3 regions of the Shewanella sp. DAU305 genome follow, and region 3 is predicted to be linked to each of the others. Evidence: predicted binding sites of a transcription regulator. Region 3 holds the regulator's gene; each other region holds the start of a gene.
The links. The regulator FliA, encoded in region 3, starts transcription of late flagellar genes. The targets are predictions, from matches to a motif close to CTAAAGNTNNNNNNNNNNNNGCCGATA.
Positions count from the first base shown of each region.

Region 1: the regulator FliA is predicted to act here: its motif matches at 2,459-2,485, upstream of OX890_RS13155 (VC2046/SO_2500 family protein).
Region 2: the regulator FliA is predicted to act here: its motif matches at 1,461-1,487, upstream of pomA (flagellar motor protein PomA).

Region 1 covers NZ_CP113808.1:3,117,793-3,122,017, forward strand. The annotation lists gene OX890_RS13145 (sensor domain-containing phosphodiesterase) at 1-1,187, opposite strand, end outside; gene OX890_RS13150 (DUF406 family protein) at 1,439-1,726, opposite strand; gene OX890_RS13155 (VC2046/SO_2500 family protein) at 1,936-2,424, opposite strand; tRNA gene OX890_RS13160 (tRNA-Tyr) at 2,550-2,634, shown strand; tRNA gene OX890_RS13165 (tRNA-Tyr) at 2,706-2,790, shown strand; tRNA gene OX890_RS13170 (tRNA-Tyr) at 2,875-2,959, shown strand; gene OX890_RS13175 (hypothetical protein) at 2,969-3,130, opposite strand; gene OX890_RS13180 (PLP-dependent cysteine synthase family protein) at 3,210-4,225, shown strand, end outside.
Region 2 covers NZ_CP113808.1:3,894,440-3,898,664, reverse strand. The annotation lists gene dxs (1-deoxy-D-xylulose-5-phosphate synthase) at 1-186, opposite strand, end outside; gene ispA ((2E,6E)-farnesyl diphosphate synthase) at 208-1,089, opposite strand; gene xseB (exodeoxyribonuclease VII small subunit) at 1,092-1,331, opposite strand; gene pomA (flagellar motor protein PomA) at 1,647-2,414, shown strand; gene OX890_RS16460 (flagellar motor protein MotB) at 2,418-3,350, shown strand; gene thiI (tRNA uracil 4-sulfurtransferase ThiI) at 3,835-4,225, shown strand, end outside.
Region 3 covers NZ_CP113808.1:2,075,001-2,079,225, reverse strand. The annotation lists gene OX890_RS08875 (chemotaxis protein CheA) at 1-201, opposite strand, end outside; gene OX890_RS08870 (protein phosphatase CheZ) at 217-954, opposite strand; gene cheY (chemotaxis response regulator CheY) at 968-1,351, opposite strand; gene OX890_RS08860 (RNA polymerase sigma factor FliA) at 1,399-2,112, opposite strand; gene OX890_RS08855 (MinD/ParA family protein) at 2,105-2,986, opposite strand; gene flhF (flagellar biosynthesis protein FlhF) at 2,991-4,225, opposite strand, start outside.

The DNA.
Region 1 (4,225 bases), 1.0 Mb from region 3:
CTAAAATAATCGAGATCGTATACTGCGTTATCATCAGTCAGCAGCACGGCAAATTCATCGCTGCCGACACGGGCAATTTCGGTGGCTTTATTGATCTCGGAGAAATGTTTCAAACGGCGGGCAATTTCAATCAATAAGCTATCGCCATTCTCATGGCCATAGGTATCGTTAAACCGCTTAAATCCAACCAGATCGACTAATAACAACAGTCCCTTATTGGTACGTTCAAGTACTCGATTAAAGTGGGTGCGGTTATGTAGCCCCGTTAATCCACAGCGCCAAGCGAGCCGTTCAAGCTCTGATTTGTAGTTATGCTCATCGGTATTTTCTTCACACGAGACCAAGGCATAATGATTGCCGCGATCGGTAATAAATTGACTCAGCACGTATGTCAGCCAATAGCGGCTGCCATCGGCACGACTAAACTGCACTTCGCCTTTGGCAATTTCGCCCCTAAAAATTTGCGCTAGGGTTTGCTCGGCTAATTGGGCATGCTGCTTAAAAAAAGCCAATTCACGGATATTTGCGCCGATTATCTGCTCACGGGGCATGCCAGTGATTTCACTGTGCGCCTGATTCACATACTCGACTTTTTCAGTATGCAGATTAATGAGCATACTGATCTGCCGTGATTGCTCTGTTGCGCAGCGAAATAAGCTCAGGCTTTCTTCTTTGTCGTAGCTGTGTTTTGTCGCTAAGGTCAGGGCTAATTGATCTGCCATCTGGCACACGAGGTGGATTTCGCTGTCGTGCCAATGGGGAGTAAATTGCGCCCGCTCGATGCAGAGCACACCTTCCAGACTACCATTGATGCGAATGGCGATGTCGAGACTCGAATTGATATTCCGCGGGATAAAATAGCACTCTGCCAATTCACTTAAACGGGGATCGGTCAGCGTATTGCCAGCATCGATATGGCGCAGGGTTTTAAGCTCGTGCACATAACGGGGACAAACTTGTAATAGTTTAGGCCTATGAATGTCTTGCAACATCATAGAACCAAATTGTGCAACGAGTGTTTGGGTTTGTTGATCAGCTGAAAACGTCCACACTGACACCAAAGAAACCGCTAAATTCTGGCACAACAACTCTGTGGCTAACTCTGCTGTCTTGGTGAAATCGCCCTGCTGTTTTGCAGTTGACTGAACCAAAGACTCCAATAAATGCTGATGCTGACGTCGCTTCACGCTGATTCCCTACAAAACTTCGTGTTGGGCTAAAGGTCTTTGCTACGCGCAAACGTACCCTGAAATGTGCAATTAAGCTGATTGAATTATTCTTATTTGGAGGCAGATTACACTATCTACTGTAAGTGCAGCAACATGTGGCACAATTTATTACAATTAAGTTAACAACTGCAGCATTTTTAGACAGTTAAAACGATTAAGCTCGAACTCTATTTGCTAAAATCTATCCGCTAAAAGTGCTGCACAAAAACTTATAAACCGTTTTCCAATTGGAAAATCATTTTCTCGGCGCTCACACCAAAGGTCAGCAGTAAATCGATACCCGCAGCCGTGGTCACAAACTCAGTTTGTACTTCAGCAAATCGAGCTTGGGCACGGCTCGCCATACTTTCTGCATCTGTTTGCGCGCTATCGCCAACAAAATTTAACGTCAATAAGGTATCGTGTTCATCAATGACGGCACCGATATCGACAAAACTGCCACAATCGGTGCAAGTGTCATTTACGGTCGGACTCTGTGCTTCTATTATGCCTTTCATCTGTATTCCTTATTTATAAAGCGACTGATTAACGGCATCACTAAACTATGCTCGCTAATTTATTTGCGCGGTAAGTGGCTAACTCGATAGGTTAATCAGAATTATAGGTAATTAAGCCTCAAGATAACTGGCTTTAGCTCACGCTTATTTACTGAAATGGCGCAGATTGACGCTATTGGTATTGAAGAGGACTTGCTGGAAATGGGTAACTAGGCAGAAGCAAGCAGAGGCACCAGATTACGTTGGATTGCCAATTGATCGGCAAAATGCATGATTTCAACCTTAGGCGCGCTGAGTTGGCCCCTCTGCCTAAGCTGGGTGACATGATCACAGTTACTCAGGGCCTCGGCCATTGCTACGCTCTCACCGCCTCGGATCACTAAGGCTTCCGGTCGCAGTGCCTGCTGTAATTGAAATGCCCGCGAACCTTGGGCCATAAAAATACTGCTGTTATCGACTACTGGTTCGGCAGAAGATAAATCCGCCATTAAGCTTTGCTGCGGTGGCAACTCGAACTGACGCTGTAATTTTTGCGCCATATCGAGCTCGTTTTGCCATTGAAATTGCGCCATGTCCCGTGCGTCAACGGACAGTAACGACAGCAACAGGGCGAATTCACCCCGTCTGTCGTTTTCTATCGCCGCGTTTAAGCGGGTGCCAATTTGGGCTTCGTTGACTAAAGGAACATCAATTTGCATAAAAAAACATCGTCAAAACAATTCGTTGTTAGTTAATCGACCATTTGATGCATAACTTTAGGAAAATTTTTAAATTGGGTATTTACATGCAAAAGGTTTCTGACTACTATGGCGGCCGCAATTGAGGAGGGGTTCCCGAGTGGCCAAAGGGATCAGACTGTAAATCTGACGGCTCAGCCTTCGAAGGTTCGAATCCTTCTCCCTCCACCATTTGCACTGTAAGTTTGTGAGTGTTGTTCGAAAATGATGTAGAGTTTTACAAAAGCGTTAAAGGTATTCGTGGAGGGGTTCCCGAGTGGCCAAAGGGATCAGACTGTAAATCTGACGGCTCAGCCTTCGAAGGTTCGAATCCTTCTCCCTCCACCATCTTTATCTCTAACGCAGATAATCATTTTCAAGTATCAAACATGGCCAATGTTTGGTTCAGCTTTAAAAGTAAAGAAAGTTTGTGGAGGGGTTCCCGAGTGGCCAAAGGGATCAGACTGTAAATCTGACGGCTCAGCCTTCGAAGGTTCGAATCCTTCTCCCTCCACCATTTCTTTCATTATCTATACCCCTCTTGTTCAATTTCCGTTTTGTCTATCCAAGTTTTATCTGCCATAACTTCATCTATTCCTTTTGTTCTGATTACATTCTTTGTATTAAACTGCACTTCTGTTTGAAGCCATCTTTTTAGTTCGCGATATTTGTCTTTAACATCAATCACGCTTCGCGCGACTTCAAGCTAGTGACTCCAAGCAGATCCAATAAAACCGCTTTGCACGTCCCTGTGATATGCTCTAAAAATGATCCCTTTCGAAGTGACTATGATGATATCTAACACAATTCAACCGCCAGTGGACTCACACAGCGCTCGCAGACTCTGCCCAACGTGGGAAGCCCATGCGATAGGCAAGATTGAAGCGGATTTTCAGCGCAGCGCCGATACCCATTTGATTAAACTTGAATTACCTATGCTCGATGGCATAGATATTTATCTTAAAGATGAAAGTACCCACCCGACAGGCAGCTTAAAGCATCGCCTCGCCCGCTCACTCTTCCTCTATGCCCTGTGTAACGGCTGGATTAAGCAAGGTACGCCGATTATCGAATCCTCATCGGGCAGCACGGCGATTTCTGAAGCCTATTTTGCCCGCTTACTCGGTTTACCTTTTATTGCCGTAATGCCTAAAAGCACGGCTAAAAAGAAGATTGAGCAGATCACTTTCTATGGCGGCCAATGCCATTTTGTCGATCATTCCAGTGAGATTTACGCCGAATCGGCACGCCTCGCCGCAGAGCTTGGCGGCCATTATATGGATCAATTCACCTACGCCGAGCGCGCGACCGACTGGCGCGGTAATAATAATATTGCCAATTCTATTTTCAATCAGATGGAACGCGAGCCACACACAATCCCGCGTTGGATAGTGATGAGTCCGGGTACAGGCGGCACATCGGCGACCATAGGCCGCTACATCCGCTATCAAAGGTTGGCGACCCAGCTTTGCGTAGTTGATCCGCAAAACTCGGTATTTTTTGATTTTTATCAGAGCGGCGATGCCAGCTTAACCTGTTGCAATGGCAGTAAAATTGAAGGCATAGGTCGACCAAGAGTCGAGCCATCGTTTATTCCTGGCGTTGTGGATTCTATGCTGCAAATCCCCGACGCGGCTTCTGTCGCGACGATTCATTGGTTAGAGCAACTGATTGGCCGTAAAACCGGCGCATCGACGGGCACTAACCTGTACGGTGCATTGCAACTTGCCGTACAAATGCAAGCGCGCGGAGAGCAAGGCTCAATCGTGACCCTAATTTGTGA
Region 2 (4,225 bases), 1.8 Mb from region 3:
CGCAACAGTGAGTTCCACTGTGCCGAGCCCAGAGGCAAAATGTCCGCTGGATATGCCAACAGACTTAAGAAGGAACTCGCGCAGTTCATCGGCTACTTGTGGTAAAAGTGCCTGAGGAAGCTGGCGGAGTTCATTGGGGGTGTTGGCCTGTGCCAACACGGGAAACTGAGAAATGTCCAAACTCATAGCGAGATACTTCGACTCTTATTATATTCTTCGCTCAATGATATAGCGGGCGAAGTCTGCAATTAACTGGCTATTGTATGGCAATTTAGCCAGCGCTGATAGTGCCTCTTGGATCAGTTGTTTGGCGGTGTCTTGTGCACCTTGTAGTCCAAGTAGTTGTGGAAACGTACTCTTATTCGATTCAGTATCAGAGCCTTGCGGCTTACCGAGTTCTTCGGTGGTGGCTACGATGTCGAGGATATCGTCTTGTACTTGGAAGGCGAGTCCGACCGCACGGGCAAAATCCATCATAGCAGCATACTGATCTTTTGGCGCGTTCGCGGCGATTAACGCTAACTCAACAGCGCAGCTGATAAGGGCGCCCGTTTTCATATTATGTAACTGAGTTAATGCTTTAAGATCAATATGTTTATCTGTTGAGGCTAAGTCTATCGCTTGGCCGCCACACATGCCACGATAACCTGAGGCTTTTGCCAATACTCTGACCATAGCGATATGTTGCTCGCTGCTGATCCCAGGTACCGCTTCGGTGACAATTTCAAAGGCTAAGGTCTGCAGTGCATCCCCAGCTAAAATGGCGGTCGCTTCATCAAACGCGATATGCACTGTGGGCTGACCACGGCGCAGCTCATCATCATCCATGGCGGGTAAATCGTCGTGGATCAATGAATAAGCATGGATACATTCAATGGCTGCGGCGCAAGCATCTAATTTTTCGAGCTCGACCCCAAACATGCGTCCGACACTGTATACAAGGAAAGGTCGAATGCGTTTGCCACCCAATAAGGCGCCGTAAGTCATGGCAGCTTTTAATTGGGGAGCGGTATCTTCAAGCGTACTAAAACGCTGTTTTAATTGATTATCAACCCGTTGTTGAAATTCTTGAATGGCACTGACTAACACGCTTATTCGCCCTCAACGGCATAGGGGGATAGGGGCGCATTTTCATCTTGTTTCAGTAAAATGGCCACTTTTTGTTGGGCTTGTTCGAGTTTTGCTTGGCTATTTCGAACCAGATTGATGCCACGTTCAAATTGTTTTAACGCGTCATCGAGGGAGATATCGCCTTGTTCTAGATCGGCAACAATGCGCTCGAGTTCGCCAAGGGATTCTTCAAAACTGAGATTTTCGGGTTTCTTCGCCACGTTTATGCTTCCTTTGATTTAGCGGACACAAGGTATATCAGGGCGGCTTTAGGGTCAAATTCAGACTAAAGATATTTGCTCAATAGCACGCTTTGTTACTGAAATTTTTTCAGAAAATATAAATTGTCGCTAAACTTGCTTAGTGTGTGTCCGATAACTGACAATAGTATCATCATTTGTATGGTAATTTTTAACTGGATAGACAAGGCTCGCATGTGTGTCGGTGGGATTATCTTACTCAGTGGAACAACTGAGTGTTATTGCTTACTTAGGGTAAGTATTATGTCGTTTATTACGAATAATTGAGGAGCCGTTGTGGATTTAGCAACAGTAATTGGAATTGTGGGTGCCTTTGGTTTTATCCTCGGGGCAATGGCCACCAGCGGCGGTTTAATGATTTTCGTTGATGTACCCTCGATTCTTATTGTTTTCGGTGGGTCCTTCTTCGTGGTGATGATGAAGTTCACTCTTAAACAGTTTTTTGGCGCGGTAAAAATTGCCGCTAAAGCGTTTATTTTTAAGATTGATAAGCCAGAAGATTTGATTGAACAGTCCGTGACTATGGCTGATGCCGCCCGTAAAGGCGGTTTTTTAGCCTTAGAAGAAGCGCAGATTACTAACAGCTTTATGCAAAAAGCCGTCGACATGCTTGTTGATGGTCACGATGGTGAAGTGGTGCGCGCGGCCTTAGAGAAGGATATTGCGCTGACCGAAGAGCGCCATCGTACAGGGATCGGCATTTTTAGAGCGTTTGGTGACGTAGGTCCGGCAATGGGCATGATTGGTACGCTGGTGGGTCTTGTGGCCATGCTGTCAAACATGTCAGATCCTAAATCCATCGGCCCCTCGATGGCGGTGGCCTTGTTAACAACCTTATATGGCGCTATGGTCGCTAACATGGTTTGTCTTCCTATCGCGGATAAGTTAACGCTTAGGATGGGTGAAGAAATGCTGAACCGTAATTTGATTATGGATGCGGTATTGGCGATTCAAGACGGACAAAACCCACGGGTGATTGAAGGCTTCTTGAAAAATTATCTGGCTGAGAAAAATCGCAAAATAGATACAACGGACGGAGAGTAGCCCATGGCTAAGGCTAAGTGCAACTGTCCACCGGCCGGAGCACCGATGTGGTTGGCGACCTTTGCTGACTTGATGTCGCTGTTGATGTGTTTCTTCGTGTTGTTATTGTCATTTTCCGAAATGGATGTAATGAAGTTTAAGCAGATCGCGGGCTCAATGAAGTATGCCTTTGGTGTGCAAAATAAGGTGGAAGTCAAAGATATCCCGAAGGGGACGTCTGTGATTGCCTTAGAATTTAGACCAGGACGTCCCGATCCCACGCCGATTGAAATCATCAACCAGCAAACCAATGAAATGACGGAACCTGTATTGGATTACCAAGCGGGTGAAGACGACAGTGCTGGCGGCGTTCAGCAGCAAAGTGGTTCTCAGCGTGGTGGTGAAGCCACTGCAACGGCGCAGGAAGTGGCCGATGCGGTTAAAGCCGAAGCGGCAGCGGCGCAGGATAAGATCAATCAAGAAGTGAAGAAGATGGCGCAGGAGCTCAATAAAGAGATCACCGATGGTGCGATTGAAATTGAGTCCTTAGGTCAGCAGATTATTATCCGTATCCGTGAGAAGGGCGCATTTGCCTCTGGTTCGGGCTTCCTTCAACCACGATTTAAGCCTGTGGTGCGCTCTGTTGGCGAACTGCTAAAAGATGTGCCGGGGATTATTACGGTATCGGGTTACACGGATGATATGCAAATCAGCGATGAGCTTTATAGCTCTAACTGGGATTTATCCAGTAAACGCGCTGTGGCTGTGGCCCACGAGTTAGTGCAAGTTAAAGGTTTTGATTCTAAACGGATGAAAGTGGTGGGCATGGCGTCTAATAACCCAATAGTGCCAAACGATTCACCGGAGAATCGTGCCCGTAACCGCAGGGTGGAAATTGCCATTGAGCAAGGTAAAGCGAAGGAATCTGATGAAATTCAGGTTGGTAATTCGCCTTAGGTAGCTTGGTACTCACTGGATCTAAAGCCGCAATCCTGTTGCGGCTTTTTTACTGGGCTAAGGTGGACTTTTCCCTTTTTTACTAACGCTTTATGCATCAAAGCGCTGTGGTTGATTTGAATCCATTTGGGCTTTATACCAATCGCAGAGAGTGTGTTATCCCTAAGCTTCCTTCAAGCTTACCTCCACGACGTATCTCAAATAATTCATCTCAAATAACTCATTTCAAACAGAGCAATTTAAACTGAGCGAATAGGCTTTAGTGACATAATTCCAACCAAATTCGCTTAAAAATCCCGTCGTGACTTAATCACTAATACGCCATTAATACGCCATTAATACGGCATTAATCCGCCATAAATGTGGCTTGTGTGGCTGTTTGCGATGCGCGCTGAAACTCGCATTTTTAGGTCGCTTGGGTATATAATCCCCCGATTATTCTTTTAACCAATTTTGCTGTTTTAAAATTGCCCGCGGAAATCCCATGAAGTTTATTGTAAAGCTGTACCCAGAAATCATGATGAAGAGCAAACCCGTAAGGATGCGCTTCACCAAAATGCTCGAAACCAACATACGTAATGTGCTCAAAAAAGTCGACGAAGACGCTAAAGTTCAACGTCAGTGGGACCGCATTATGGTAATGGTGCCAAAGGATAAGCCTGAATTGGCCCAAGCCTTCGGTGAGCGTCTGGCGTGTATTCCTGGCATTGCCCACGTAGTGCAAGTGGATGAGTACAGCTTTGAATCTGTGGACGATATTTATCAGCAAGTCTTGCCTGTTTACCGTGACCAACTCGCGGGTAAAACCTTCTGCGTGCGAGTGAAGCGCACTGGCGATCACGATTTTAATTCTATCGAAGTGGAGCGTTACGTCG
Region 3 (4,225 bases):
ACACACATCGACCATGGGAGTTAAGCTAAGAAAGCCTGCGCCACCTTTAACGGTATGAAACCCTCGGAAAATGGCGTTTAGCAAGTTTGTGTCATCAGGATTATTTTCAAGCGCAACGAGTTGCTCTTGCAGAAGCTCTAAAATTTCACCGGCTTCGATTAAAAAGTCCTGGAGTATCTCTTCATCTACATCAAAGGCCATCAAATTGACTCCCAGTTAGAAACCCAGACTCGATAGAAGATCATCCACTTCGTCTTGACCCGTTACTACATCTTGACGAAGCTCGGCATTCATTATCGGCCCTTCCGCTTCAATATTATTTTTCTGAGCAATCTGACTTTCAATCATAGGCTGCTCACCAAATACCGTCAGCATAGAAACCAGATTACTTTCAACTTCCATTACCAGATCAATAACACGGCGTATCATTTGCCCTGTTAAGTCTTGAAAATCTTGTGCCATCAATATTTGATTCAGCAATTCACGTAATCGAATCGAGTCTTCTGAACTACGGGACATAAGATCTTGGACATCGTGACAAAGAACCTTAAAGTCACTTAAGACTATCTCGCGTCGCATTAATCTGTCCCAAGATGGCATGACTTTTTGAATATTAACCGTTACGGCATTGGCCAAAGGTAAACATTCTTCAACCGCATCCATGGTTTTATTTGCCGCTTGTTCAGTCATGTCAATAACGTAATTTAAACGTTGCTTGGCATCGGGAATTTCTGTATTGGCTAATTCAGAAAGACGATTATCAACTTGAAAATCCATCAGCGCACTATGAAGTTGCCGAGTTAATTTCCCTACTTCTTCGAATAATTCTCGTTGCAATGGAGCTGCAAGCTCCCGAAATAAATCATCTGCCTGACTTTGCTCACCTGCACTTAATAATTCAACAAAGTGCTGAGCTTGCTCGAGCGTGATGAGCCCTGATGTTTGTGACTTCATAGCTCATCCTTGCTCAAGCGAGTCGTTCGAATATTTTATCTAACTTCTCTTTCAGCGTTGCAGCGGTAAAAGGCTTAACCACATATCCATTCACTCCCGCTTGAGCGGCAGCAATAATCTGTTCACGTTTTGCTTCAGCAGTTACCATTAATACGGGTAAATGCTTTAGCGAATCATCTGCGCGAATTGCTTTTAACAGATCGATCCCTTGCATGCCGGGCATATTCCAATCTGTAACAACAAAATCAAAATCCCCCTTTTGCAACATCGGCAGGGCTGTTGAGCCATCGTCTGCTTCTTGGGTGTTGTTAAACCCCAAGTCTCGCAACAAGTTCTTGATGATACGCCTCATTGTCGAAAAATCGTCAACAATGAGAATCTTCATATTCTTGTCCAAGGTTTCCTCCGGTGAGCTGACATTCTGTGCTCGATTAATAATTATACTTATGTCCAGTGCTTGAGTTTAGCTTTCAATCGCAACATTGCCTGACTTAATATCTGGCTAACCCGCGATTCACTGACTTCAAGAATGGCGCCAATCTCTTTTAAATTCAATGCTTCATCGTAGTACAGGGATAACACTAATGCATCTCTTTCAGGCAATAATTTAATTGCCTCAACCAGAGCAGAATGAAATTGGTTCTCAGCTAATGCTTCAAATGAATCATCATCGGACCGATCACTCACTGTAAGTATATCCTGAGATACGCCTAAGTCTTCTATCCCTATGATTTTTCCGACAGAAACATCGTTAAGAATATGATGGTACTCATCGAGCGTCATATCAAGTTTTTCTGCAATTTCTGTGTCGCGTGCATCACGACCCAGCGCTTGCTCTAACTCATCTATAGCGTGTGCAACCTTGCGGTTGTTACGATGAACGGAACGAGGGACCCAATCGCCGCGGCGGATTTCATCTAACATGGCCCCACGTATGCGTATGCCGGCGAAGGTTTCAAATTTCGCACCCTTGCCACCATCAAACTTGGATGATGCTTCTAATAACCCCATCATCCCAGCTTGGAGTAAATCATCTAACTGCACGGAGGCAGGTAGTCTGGCGAGTAAATGATGCGCAATTCTTTTAACCAACGGAGCATACTGTTCAACGATCGACGATTTATTGTCTAAACAAGTATACGCAGCGGCTTTATTCACTCGTTTTTTCCTCTTGAAAATCTGGTCGTTGTACTAAACGCTCAACGAAAAACTCCAAATGCCCACCAGGTTGCTGCGGTACAGGCCAGCTTAGAATTTTATTTGCCAACCCTTGATACGCAATCGCTGCTGGTGATTTAGGATACGCTTCAACCACCAATTTTTGTTTACGAACTGATTTACGTAAGTTTTCGTCAAATGGAATTGTTGCAACCAATTCAAGGGCGACATCCAAAAATCTGTCGGTCACTTTACTGAGTTTAGCAAATAATTCCATACCTTCGCGTAAACTACGCACCATATTGGCAACTATTTTAAAACGGAACACGCCATGCTCACGGCTGAGGATTTTTATCAGGGCATAGGCATCGGTAATTGATGTGGGTTCATCACAAACAACGACCAGCACATCCTGCGATGCACGTGAGAAACTGAGCACCATATCTGAAATCCCAGCAGCAGTATCTACGACTAGAATATCAAACTGAGTCCGCATCTCACTAAATGCGCGAATTAACCCGGCATGTTGCGCTGGACTTAATTCCACCATCCCTTGTGTTCCTGAAGTGGCTGGCACTATGCCAATCCCTTTAGGGCCACGAACGATAATATCGTCAAGCTCTGCATCACCAGAGAGAACATGGGAGAGGTTACGCTCGGCACGAATACCCAGCATGACATCGACGTTTGCTAAGCCAAGGTCAGCATCAAGTACCAAGACACGCTTGCCTTTTTCGGCTAATGCCACAGCTGTATTAATGGAAACGCTGGTTTTACCAACGCCACCTTTACCACCTGTGACCGCGATTACTTTCACTTTTTCGTTATAGGGTTGATTCATCATACGTAAACCACTTGCTTGATCCAGGGTCATAAATCTACTCAAATGCACAGGCCATATTATCTGACCACGCTGTGTCTTGTAATGATTGTTGTTCTGTACTATCTAACGCTGCGAGTGCCTGCTGGGCTAAATCTAAGGTATCCGCAACTTTCATATCTTCAGGAACTCTTTGTCCATCAGTAACATAACTTAATGGTAATCCGTTTTGGATCAACACACTTAATGCCCCTGCTAACGACACAGATTCATCGAGTTTTGTGAGAACGACACCAGATAGGGGAATGCGTTTAAAATGATTGACTGCATCTTGCAGCACACGGCGCTGTCCTGTCGCAGACAGTACCAGATAACTGCGGATAGGTATCCTGCTATTTGCAGTTAAATTATCAAGTTGCTGGTAAAGACGCATATCTCGCTGTCCCATGCCAGCCGTATCTATCAATACTAGCTTGCGATTCCTAAACTGATAGAGAATTTGCTCTAATTCATTCAGATCATGAGCTTGCTTTACTGGGCAGCCCATTATTTTGCCATAAGTTGCTAATTGCTCATAGGCTCCGATGCGATAATGATCTGTCGTTATCAAAGCCACATGCTCAGCACCGTGATGGGCAGCAAAACGGGCTGCAAGTTTCGCTAACGACGTGGTTTTACCCACACCCGTTGGCCCCACCAATGCCACCACGCCGCCCTGCTTAACAATATCATCACCTTGATTATCAAGCATATTAGCTAAACTTTGAGGTAAGGCTCTGACTAATTCTGCAGGCGTATAATGTTGGCTCAGCGCCGCTAATTTATTCGCAACCGCAGGGGAGAATTCAGCCTCAAGTAACTTGGCCTCGAGCATAGCACCGACGGGGTCGATGCGTTTTTTATGTTCTGTCATCAAAGAGGACACTTGGTGTGTCAATAAATTACGCAATGAGGCTAACTCATCACGCATTGCCTCAATATCTGCGCTTTGTTTCTGTGATGTCTGTGGCTTCTTATCAAACGTAGCAGGCGCTTCGCGACGCTCCACTTTGGCAACAGCCGGCGCTTGTAGGCCCTTAGCCCATGCAGGTAAATCTGCATCAACTTGCTGATGCGACATTTGTTGATTCAAACGGCTTTGTTGCTTCTCTAGCAAGGCTTGTAATGAGTCAGCAGGTGCCGCAGGCTTTGCACGGGTTTCTACTCGTACTGGCTGTTTAGCTCCTAGGGACACGAGATCGTCACTCACATCCATAAAGGTTGGCGCTGGCGCAGTAGCTGCGGTTTTCGCTT